2 regions of the Aliiroseovarius sp. genome follow, and region 2 is predicted to be linked to the other one. Evidence: riboswitches for the same ligand, from Rfam matches in the RefSeq annotation. Region 2 holds a riboswitch; the other holds the start of a gene.

Region 1 (5,563 bases), 1.4 Mb from region 2:
CTGTCCGAACTGACCGCCGTGAAGGAAGGGCGTTTCGTGACGGTGCCGTTCTCTGAAACGCTTTTGGGGATGCGCTTTGCCGATGGTGTCGAAAACCTGAACGGACAGCTGGCTGAGCTCGAGTAGATGCAAGCCCGGTTTCTGGTCCTGTTTCCCACGGCAATGGTCGCGATGGTGCTTGTCGCCGTTGCGGGCATTCTTTGGGGCACCGCAGATATCAGTTGGTCGGATCGCTTTGCCATCCTGATCCGCAGCGAAGGTGCCCCGCGTGGCCTGTCATTGATCGTCTGGCAATGGCGGATTCCCCGGGTGTTGGCGGTTGGGCTGATCGGGGCCGGGCTTGCTCTTGTCGGAGCGTTGATGCAAACGGCGCTGCGCAACCCGATGGCGGACCCTTACCTTATGGGCCTGTCCTCCGGTGCCTCTGCGGCAGCGGTGGCAGCGATCATCTGGTTGCCGACATCAGTAACCGAAACGCTGGGCGTTCCGGTGATTGCCTTCGCCGGTGCCGCCGTGGCGTTCCTGATGACACTGGGCCTGTCCCAGCAACGCGGGCACCAGCTTGATCCCCTGGTTGTCATACTGGCCGGCGTGGCCGTTTCCCTGATGTTTCAGTCAGTGACGGCCTTTTTCCTCTATGTTGGTGATCCGCATGTCACCCGCAACGCTCTGGGCTGGCTCATGGGCACGGCGGCAGGCACCGAATGGTCCGAGCTTCCGATGCTGGTTTTCTCGCTTGCAGTGATCGCGAGCCTGTTTTTGATGCGGGCGGATGCGCTGGATGCAACACTGCTGGGTGAAGAACGCGCTCAGGCTCTGGGTATTCGAACCGGGCGTCTACGCGTGATGATATTCGTTGCCACGGTTGTCCTGACTGGACTGGCTGTTTCCGTGGCCGGGATTGTTGGCTTTATAGGTCTGATCATCCCGCACATGGCGCGGCTGCTGGTCGGTGCACGGCACAAGGTATTGTTGCCTTTGTCGATGGTTCTGGGTGCCCTTGTTCTGATTGCTGTTGATCTGCTGTGCCGGGTCCTTCTGGCACCGCAGGAACTGCCGCTTGGTGTCTTGCTGGCGTTGTTTGCAGCGCCGCCTTTCATCTTCATTTTGCGGGGATTGCGTCGTGCCGTCTGATCTCGCTCTGGAAATCCGCGATCTGTCGGTCGAAGTGGGCGGTCGGCCCTATGTGCGCGGCGTCTCTTTGACCATCCCGCAGGGCGAAATCCACTGTTTGCTGGGGCCGAACGGTGCCGGCAAGACAACCGTTTTGCGCACGATCTACCGTGCCGAGCGCCCAAGCGCAGGCGAGATCATCGCAGACGGCCGCAGCATAGATGACTATGCCCATCACGAATGGGCGCGCAAAGCAGGGGCGCTGGTGCAAAGTTCGGGGCTGCTGGCCGGGCTGACCCCGGCAGACATCGTCGAAATCGGCCTGTCCGTTCTGGGCCTGAACGGGCACGAGCTGACCGGACGCAGGGATGACGCTTTGGACCTGGTCGGGTTGAGCCAAAAGCGAAACCAGCCTGCCGATCATCTGTCGGGGGGCGAACTGCAACGGTGTTACTTTGCCCAGCTGCTGGCCTGCGATCCAGAGATTTACATTCTTGACGAGCCGACCAACCATCTTGATCTGCACTATCAACTCGTACTGCTGAACGAAGTCAGGCGGCGGGGCCGAACGGTATTGATGACACTCCACGACCTCAATCTGGTCGCGCGGTACTGCGATCATATCCATTTGATGAATGGCGGGAAAATCGTCGATCAGGGCAAGCCGTCAAATGTTCTGACGCGCCGGAACCTGAGGGCGCATTTTCTGGTCGACGCCTACCTCGACTCGCAGTCCCTGGTGATTAACGGCCCGGTTGCGACGTGATCGAAATCCGACCTCCGCGCAGACCCATGTCTGTTTTGGAACCGGAATTGTCGCATGTATTTCATCGCCTAAGCGGGGCTGAACTATTCTGTGCCTGTGAGGTGCCGCTGTTTGATTCTGAAACAGCGGAGAATTGGGAAGCCGGTGTAATTCCGGCACTGCCCCCGCAACGGTAACGAAGGTCAGGTTCGGCAATCAGCCACTGGGAAGAGGATCCCGGGAAGGTGCCGACACCGGGCGCAAGCCCCTTCCAAGTCCGGAAACCAGCCTCGCAGATATGTCAAACCGCGGGTGGCGGTGGGGGCAACCGGTTCGGACGTGATCCTCGCGCGTCTCCGGACGGTTCTCCGGTGTCACCTGCCCAAACAATGCCGCGGGGCGCGGCAGGAGAGCCGGAAGTGAATACCATTCAAAACCTGTTGGCGCGCCGAAACCCGGCACATGCCCTGGAACAAGCGTTTTATACCGATCCCGGGATTTTTCAGACCGACCTTGAAACCATCCACTATCGCGACTGGCTGTTTGCTATCCCGGCCTGTGAATTGGAGAAGCCCGGCAGCTATGTCACCTATAACGTCGGCGCTTATCGCGTGATTATCGTCCGGGGAGCAGACAATCAGATCCGGGCGTTTCACAACACCTGCCGTCATCGCGGGTCGGTCATCTGCAAGGCGGCGAAAGGCCATGCCCCGAAGCTGGTCTGCCCTTATCATCAATGGACCTATGAACTGGACGGCTCGCTGCTGTGGGCCCGCGACATGGGGCCGGATTTCGACCCCAGCCAACACGGGCTTAAGACCATGCATTGCCGTGAACTGGCCGGGCTGGTCTATATCTGTCTGGCAGATGAAGCGCCCGATTTCGACAGTTTCGCCACAATAGCGCGCCCTTATCTGGAGCCGCACGGTCTGGGCAATGCCAAGGTGGCGTTCGAAAGCTCGATCATCGAAATGGGCAACTGGAAACTGGTCTGGGAGAACAACCGGGAATGTTATCACTGCGGCGGCAATCACCCGGCGTTGTGCCGCACCTTCCCGGATGACCCAGCGATCACCGGCATCGAAGGCGGCGAAACTCCGGCCCATATGCAGGCCCATTTCGACCGGTGCGAGGCTGCAGGACTGCCATCGCAGTTCTACCTGAATAACGACGGACAGTATCGTCTGGCGCGGATGCCCCTGAAGGAAGGCGCGGAAAGCTATACCATGGACGGCAAATCCGCCGTGCGGCGCTGGCTGGGCCGGTCGCCATTCGCCGATGCCGGGGCTTTGTTGAAATTCCACTACCCGACCACCTGGAACCATTTCCTTGCGGATCACTCCATTGTCTTCCGCGTCACCCCGATCAGCCCAACGGAAACCGAGGTCACCACGAAATGGCTGGTCCACAAGGACGCGGTGGAAGGTGTCGATTATGATCTGAAACGCCTGACCGAGGTCTGGGTTGCCACCAATGACGAAGACCGCCGGGTCGTTGAGGATAATCAGCAAGGCATCAACAGCCCCGCTTATACCCCCGGGCCATATTCAGCGACCCAGGAATCCGGTGTGCTTCAATTCGTTGATTGGTATTGCACCACGCTGGCGGATCGTTTGGCCCCTGGCATCATGGCTGCGGAGTGACGGCGATGAAAGACCTCAGCTCAGCCGCCGCCATCTGGCAGGACAATGAAATGCTGGAATGCGTCTCGGTTGTCCCCGAGATGCCAAATACCGCCAGCTTTACGTTTCGGGCTCCTTCGGGCGCCTTGTTCGCGTACCTTCCCGGACAGTTTCTGACCTTGGAAATCCCGGCTCCGGGCCAGCCGGGCGGGGTGGTGCATCGCACCTACACGATCTCGTCCTCGCCGTCGCGGCCCAGATCGATCACGATCACGGCCAAGGCGCAGCCGGACAGTATCGGCACGCGCTGGATGCTGGACAATCTGCAGCCCGGTATGCGGATCAAGGTCATCGGGCCCGCAGGGCTGTTCACCAATGCCGAAAGCGACGCAGGTAAATACCTGTTCATTTCCGCTGGTTCGGGCATCACACCAATGATGTCGATGACGACCTGCATGTGGGACGAAGGCCGCGATCTGGACATTGTCTTCATCAACTGTGCCAAACGGCCTTCGGAAATCATCTTCCGCCAGCGATTGGAGCAGATGGCCAGCCGGACGCACGGGTTGGACCTGAAGTTTGTTGTCGAAGAACCTGACCCGTACCGCCCCTGGACCGGTTATCAGGGCCAGTTCAACCAGCTGATGCTGGGCCTGATGGCTCCCGATTACCTGGACCGCGAGGTTTATTGCTGTGGACCCGAGCCCTTTATGCAGGCGGTGCGCGATGCCCTGACCGGCCTGGGGTTTGATATGGGTCGTTACTATCAGGAGAGCTTTGGCGCGCCTGTGGAAACCGAAGCAGATCAGCCGGATCTGGACGACGTTGTCCCGGATGATGACAGCAACGCGGAAATCCTGTTCGCCAGCTCCGGTGTAACGGCCAAAGTGGCCGAGACCGACACGGTTCTGGCCGCCGCACGGTCGGTTGGTCTGAATATCCCGTCGGGCTGTACCTTCGGTGTTTGCGGTACCTGCAAGGTTAAGAAGACTTCTGGTGAAGTTCACATGGTCCACAATGGCGGCATCTCGGAAGACGATATCGAGGCAGGCTACATTCTGGCCTGTTGTTCCAATCCAATTGGTAAGGTCGCAGTCGAAGTTTGAAAGCATGGTGAGCATCGGGACGCCCTTACCAATTTTGTTACAAATAGTTGGGAGCTTCGGCCTTCGGCTATGGCCGCGACGATTATGCTTTAGAGATAGTTACAGACATATTTTGAGAAGAGAGCCGACAGCGACTGAACGACGGCTCAGCGCTGGAAAGCGAGCATTGGCCGATTGCCAACGAAGGTTCGGTTTGTCCGCTCCACGATGGTCGATCCTAATCGCGGCGAAAGCGGGGTTTAAATTTCGAGCCTCAGACCGAATTTCAACGACCGCTCTGGCGAAGATCGCCGCGCTGCCAAATTCCCGGTGCCGCAGGTGCGAAGGTTTTCTGCGTGAGCGAAAGCGGCGTGCGCAAAAGGCGGCAAATCCCGCTTTGTCGTCGTAGAGTTGGGCTGACGCCAAGGTCCGCTTAGGGCTGCCTACGGTCATCCGTACCAGGTGCCGCGAACGGCAGCCGGGAGCCCACACCGGAAGTGTCAAAATCTTGCTGCGCGCGCTCGCAGCGCCGGTTTTTCTGCAATGGCCTAAAATTTTACGCTGCCTTGCAAAAGGGATAGCAGCCGTTGATGAATTGCGCAGCAAATCTGAAACCATGAATTGGAAAGGTGCGGACTTTAGTGAGCTTTCGCCGCAGCTGCGCCAAGGTCTGCTTTGGCTGGCGTCTCGCCTTCAGAACCTACGCTGAACGGCTGATGTCCAGTGCGTCCAGAATGGCCTTGCCGAACGCTTCGTCCGACACGTCTTCCGGCAAGACCGTATCTTCATGGCCGCGAATGCCCTCCCAACTGGAACGCCCGCGATAGCGCCATGGCTTGAGCCTGATCTTTGCGTCCTGCAAGGTCAGCGTCACGCTCCCTGCGCCGTTGTACAGCGCTTTCAGGGTCTTGACACCTGCGCGGGCCTTTTCGGCTTCGTTCAGCGCCTTGATTTCCTCCGGTGTCGGCCACCGCATGATGGCATCCCATTCCGGGTCA
Region 2 (5,563 bases):
GATGGAACACAGGCCGATCATGCACTAACTATCAACCTGGACCAGTCAGATGGGGCGGCTCAGGAAACAGGATATCAAGTTCCTGCGCCAGGCCAAATACCTGGTGGAACAGGGCTATTCCGTCTTGATGTATGACATGCGCGGACACGGCGAAAGCTTCCCTGAGATTTGCTGAAGCAGAGCAACCCTACGGATATCGGGAAGCGCATCCTTCATGCGGCGAGTTACCAGTTTGGACTGGTCATCAAGCTTGCTCTATTTGCGATTGAAGAGGCCCTCTACTTCGCCGACACGACTTTGGAGGAACGCCATTTCGCGGTTGCGTTCAAGAATTGGAAGGGGTGCGCAGAGGCTTTCAACCCGTTTTTGGTCAACGACTTCCTTCAGATCGACACTCAGAAGATGTTCACTTCCGAGGAGCTGGTTTGATGCTGAAGATCAGATCCCTTCCTTTGACTGTCGAGTATCACACCGGGGAGTCGGCAACCTCGGTTGCTGCGCGCCTGGCAAGGCGTAATGGTGCACCGCGGCTGATAACCTTCTGCTCTGACATTGGTCTCGACTACTTTGCACTGGCGAATGGTGAAGAGATCGAGGTGAGACGCCTGGCTGCGTTTGCTGGCGTGGATCACGATGAGCTGGTGAAGAACACGCCGAGCGTTGTTCGCAAGGACTGGTTCAGATTGGGGGAGGCCGAGATCAAGTTTTCGGCCTTTCAACGTACCCGACCAAGGGTTTGCCCGATTTGCATCGAGGGTTGTGTGGCGGAGACCGAAAGCGCTCGGCACATCAACCGGGATCAGCCCAACTTATTGCTGCACGTGTTTGTAGCAGACACCGCTGTGTTCTGCAGGAGTTGCCAAGGCCAGCCTCGAACAAAGATCATTTTGACATCGCGAACCTGGCCATAGGCTTCACGCCTGGCAAGCCGGAGTTCTTTCCCGAAGGGAGCCTCGGGTTGATCCATCACATGGGGGAGAGAGTAAAAGGAGCGGCCGGGGCAGGGTGGTTTGACAACCTTCCCTTTCATGTCGCAACCCAGACCTGTGAGAACTTCGGACTTCTCCTTCTGAAGGGCCCGACCACGAACCGGCAGCTCGTGTCAGATCTGGATTGGGCCAAGTCAGGCCATATTGGGTTCACTTTTCTGCGCCATGGCCCCGACGCGATGATTGAAAAACTCGCCGAACTGGAACGCAGGCGTCCCAACGACAACTCCCTCTACCGAGCTCGGTTTGGCGTCTTCTTCGAGTGGCTTCGCAATCGCGAAGATGATCCTGCCTTCGATGCAATCCGCGATCCAGTTCGGCAGTTCATTTTCGATACCTATCCCGTTCAGAAAGATGCATTGGTCCTCGGCGTCAAAAACCCAAGACGAAAGCTCCACACACACCGATCGCTTTCTAAAGAACGTCGGCTGGATTTCACCAAAACGGGTCATGCCCTCCTTCAGCGTGGCGATGTCCGGAAGAACGACAGCAACAGCTTCGAACTGCTGCGATACGTACCATCAAATGTGGCTGATGAGATTGCACATGAGTTGAATAGGGTGTTCACGGCCGAGCGGACGGCGAAAAAGCTCGGTGTGACACGTGCAACCCTTTCCCAGCTTTCTCAAAACAGGCTCATTCAGCCTCACTTCAAACATCGAGGCGCGGTCCCTGGTTTCCATAGCAACGAGATTTGGCGCTTTGCCACTTCCGTGACCAAAGGATGGGTGCCTTTTCTCGGCAACAAGTCAGCGGCCAAATGGGTATCTTTTCAAGATGCCGCCAAGCGATGCAAATGCGCTACTTGGCAAGTGCTTGGCATGGTCATCCCCTACGGTTTGCCGGTGACCAACCCGGATCGGAAAAAGAAGCTGCTCTCCGACCACATCACCTGCCCAAGGGCTTTGGCCAGGAAATATGATGAAGTCGAAAGGAACGCAGTCACCTTTCTGAAAGCGGGCAATATGTTGGGGTGTAATACAGCTCAGGTCGAAGAGCTCGTCGTGCGAGGTCTACTCACGGAGACACCCGCGTTTGCGATCCGGTCGAGAAAGAAATACCGGACCGTCGAACTGGCGGGTGTCCACTCCCTGCTAAACGGTGATCAGCAAATCTGACTGTCTGAGGGGGACGAGCGGGTGCTGCTCTGGCCACTTTTTTCGACTTCCCAGTGGAAGAACTTTCCTGAGTCAAAGGAAGAAACGCCAGCCTTTTTCGCAATCCGATGTCGGATTGCCCAATGAAATAAGGGACTCCGGTGGAAGGGTTATGGTGAGTCACCCACCCTTGGCAGTTCGAAGAAAGGTTCCGTTGGCGGCGGCCTTTTACGTTGATCGGTGCAAAGACAGGATTGTTTTTAACTCCGAGCCACCGTTTCTTTTCTTAAATCTCAGAAGCGGTGTTTCCGCGTCCCATGAAAAATTTTCTTTCCAGCATGCTTTAAGAATTCTTTACAAAACGTCTTCCTCGTACTACCTCCGATTCCGCTTCGGTCCTGTCGGCATGCCGGTGGGATAATAGGGAACACGGTGAGGTGTAGCCATCAGGCGCCAATTCCGTGACTGCCCCCGCAACTGTAAGCGGAGAGCGAGGCCGGACAAAGCCACTGTGCCGCCAAGCGGTGCGGGAAGGCCCGGCCAAGCTGCGACCCGCGAGTCAGGAGACCTGCCGAGGTGATCACCCAATCCGTACGCGGGGTGCGTGCGAGATTACGGTCTGTCCGTCGTGGTGACATTTTCGCCGCGGCCGGACTCCAAGATCTTCGACCGCAAAAATGGACTACTGCCCGCCCGCGAAACGAGGCGAGGCAATTCAGAGGGACGTGGCCAATGCTTGCCCGTATTCTTTCCACGACCGCGTTTGTCAGCGCGGTCTCCACGCCTGCGATCGCGCAGGATTACACCGATCTCGGCACCATTATCGTCTCTGGCGACCTTACGCTGTCTGCGAACCGCGGCGAGACCACCAAGACCGAGCGTAGCGGCTCTACGGTCGAAATTGTCACCCGTGAAGATCTTGAAGAAGCCGGCGACATTCAGGTCGCTGATTATCTTGCCACGCTTCCCGGTCTCAGCGTGACGGGCAACGGTGGCATCGGTTCGACCACCAGCCTGCGCATTCGTGGTTCATCCGGGCGCTATATCGGGGTTTACGTTGACGGTATCGACGTGAACGACCCGTCCGCCCCGCAGATTGCGTTTGATTTCGGAGGGTTGACCACGGACGATATCACTCGGATCGAAGTGCTTAAGGGCGCGCAGTCCGCCCTCTATGGTTCCGAAGCCATTGCTGGTGTCATCAATATCACCACGAACCGGGCCACCGAGCCGGGTCTGCACCACAACCTTGCGGCGGAATACGGCTCGCACAACACCGCACGGCTGTCGTACAACATGAGCTATCTTGGCGATTACGGCAGCTTCGCCGCCACGCTGAGCCACATTCGCACCGATGGAATTTCGGCCGCGGACGAGAACGCAGGCAACACCGAGGACGACGGCCACGAGGCCACCCGCCTGAGCTTCTCGGGTGAGTATGCGGTTTCGGACACGGTCACCATCGGCGGCTCGGGTTTCTGGCAGACCTCGGAAACCGAGTACGACGAATATAGCGGTGGCCCGGTGGACGGTGTGTCTCCGGACGAGCTGTCGGAAAGCGACCAATTCGGTTTGCGCGGCTTCGTGCGTGTCGAAGGTGGCGCGGTCGAGCATGAGTTCTCGCTGCAGTATTACCAGAACGACAGGCTTTCCTCCGGCACCAACGCCTGGGGGCCCTTCGCCTATGACTATCTGGGGGAGCGGATCGGGCTGGCTTATCAAGGTCAAGCCGAGCTGACCAACGCCACGCTAACCTTCGGGCTGGACGCGACGCGCGAGTCTTATGAAAGCGGCGTGCAAAACGGTGAACATGACATGCTGGGGGCCTGGGTTCAGGCCGATTGGCACCTGTCGGAGCAAGTTGAGTTGGTGACTGTCCTGCGTCACGACGATCATTCGGACTTTGGCGGCAAGACCACCGGCCGCGTGTCGCTGGCCTGGCTGCCCACGCCGGATATCACGGTCCGGGCCGCGGTGGGTACCGGGTTCCGTACGCCGTCGCTGTTCGAGCTCTTCTCGTCACCCTATGGCAATGCGGCGCTGCAGCCGGAAACCTCGGTCAGCTATGAGCTGGGTATCGAAAAGCGTTTTGACGGTGGTGAAGTTTCGGCCACCTTGTTCAGGACCGAGATCACCGACCTGATCGCTTGGTCGCCCACTGGCTACACGCAGACACCGGGGACCGGATGGGCCCAGGGGGTCGAGCTTGCCGCGGCCTTCAAGCTGTCCGACAGCCTGGATATGACGGCATCCTACACCTATACCGACAGCGAGAACGCTGCGACAGGTATGCGGCTGGCCCGGGTGCCGATGCACACGGCTGCCGTCCGCCTGAATGCCGAGGTGACGGATCGTTTGTCGACGGGCCTTGCAGTCAAGCATGTCGCCGGTCTGAACGATACGACCGGACCGCTGGCGGACTATACCGTGGTGGATGCTACGGTGACCTATGATGTTTCCGACAGCGCCGAGCTTTACCTGCGCGCCGAGAACCTGTTTGACGAGGAATATCAGACCGTCACGGGTTACGGCACGCCGGATCGCTCGTTCTACTTCGGCGCGCGGATGCAGTTCTGAGACTGGATCGTGCCATTATGAAGATCGGCTCTCACGCAATGGCCATGACTGCGATCGTGGTTATGGCCGCCACGTTCACCCTGGCTGGGCTTGTCCCCGGCCAGGGCATTCGCGCGGCCAGTGCGGCTGATCTGGCACTGTCGAGCCAACCGCCGCGTCGAGTTGTGTCGATGAACCTTTGCACCGACCAACTTGCGATGATGCTGGCCGCCCCCGGCCAGCTCCTGTCCGTTTCCTACCTGTCCTTTGACCCGCGTGGGTCCGCGATGGCCGGGGAGGCGCAGAAATACGTTCCCAACCATGGCCTTGCCGAAGAGATCTACCTGCTCGACCCCGACCTGGTGATCGCGGGCCGGTTCTCGACCCGAGCGACCGTTTCGATGCTGCGCCGTCTGGGTCTGCCGGTTGTGGTGATGGACCCTGCCTATTCCCTGTCTGAGGTTCGCGACCGTATCACCGAAATGGGTGAGGTTCTGCACCGCCAGGATGCTGCCACCGAGATGGCCGCGCAGTATGACCGCGATCTCGCCACGCTGGCTGCGCGCGCGCCGGAGGTCCACCCGCTGGCCGCGCTTTACTACGCGAATGGCTATACCTCGGGCGACCGCACCCTGGCCGGTCAAATCCTGAGCACCGCCGGGTTTCGCAATGCCGCCGTCGAAGCGGGCCTGCCCATGGGCGGGATATTCCCGCTGGAGATGCTGGCCATGTCCGATCCTGATGCCTTGATCACCGGTCGCCGCTATCCCGGCGCCTCACGATCCGAAGAAATTCTGGATCACCCTGTCGTGCAGGCGCTCGCCTCGAACCGAATGCAGGGCAGTGTGACCGACCGCGACTGGATCTGTGGTTCGCCCCATGTGCTGCGTGCCATTGCCGGGCTGGTTGCGTTGCATGATG

Evidence for each region. A riboswitch is a leader RNA that binds a small molecule or an ion and turns the genes downstream of it on or off. The one in region 2 is predicted to bind cobalamin.
Region 1: it holds a riboswitch for cobalamin, as region 2 does, so the genes downstream of both, ACO07D_RS08885 (aromatic ring-hydroxylating oxygenase subunit alpha) here and ACO07D_RS01920 (TonB-dependent receptor plug domain-containing protein) in region 2, are expected to answer to the same signal.

What each region holds. Positions count from the first base shown of each region.
Region 1 covers NZ_CBDDIE010000003.1:1,569,797-1,575,359, forward strand. Annotated here, with positions in the region: gene ACO07D_RS08870 (ABC transporter substrate-binding protein) at 1-126, shown strand, start outside; gene ACO07D_RS08875 (FecCD family ABC transporter permease) at 163-1,134, shown strand; gene ACO07D_RS08880 (ABC transporter ATP-binding protein) at 1,124-1,879, shown strand; cobalamin riboswitch at 1,962-2,165, shown strand; gene ACO07D_RS08885 (aromatic ring-hydroxylating oxygenase subunit alpha) at 2,248-3,501, shown strand; gene ACO07D_RS08890 (2Fe-2S iron-sulfur cluster-binding protein) at 3,507-4,586, shown strand; gene ACO07D_RS08895 (hypothetical protein) at 5,074-5,274, shown strand; gene ACO07D_RS08900 (contact-dependent growth inhibition system immunity protein) at 5,266-5,563, opposite strand, start outside.
Region 2 covers NZ_CBDDIE010000003.1:188,801-194,363, reverse strand. Annotated here, with positions in the region: partial or broken gene ACO07D_RS01945 (IS3 family transposase) at 1-28, shown strand, start outside; gene ACO07D_RS01940 (hypothetical protein) at 50-175, shown strand; gene ACO07D_RS01935 (hypothetical protein) at 169-429, shown strand; gene ACO07D_RS01930 (TniQ family protein) at 429-911, shown strand; gene ACO07D_RS01925 (hypothetical protein) at 959-2,107, shown strand; cobalamin riboswitch at 2,463-2,676, shown strand; gene ACO07D_RS01920 (TonB-dependent receptor plug domain-containing protein) at 2,819-4,663, shown strand; gene ACO07D_RS01915 (ABC transporter substrate-binding protein) at 4,708-5,563, shown strand, end outside.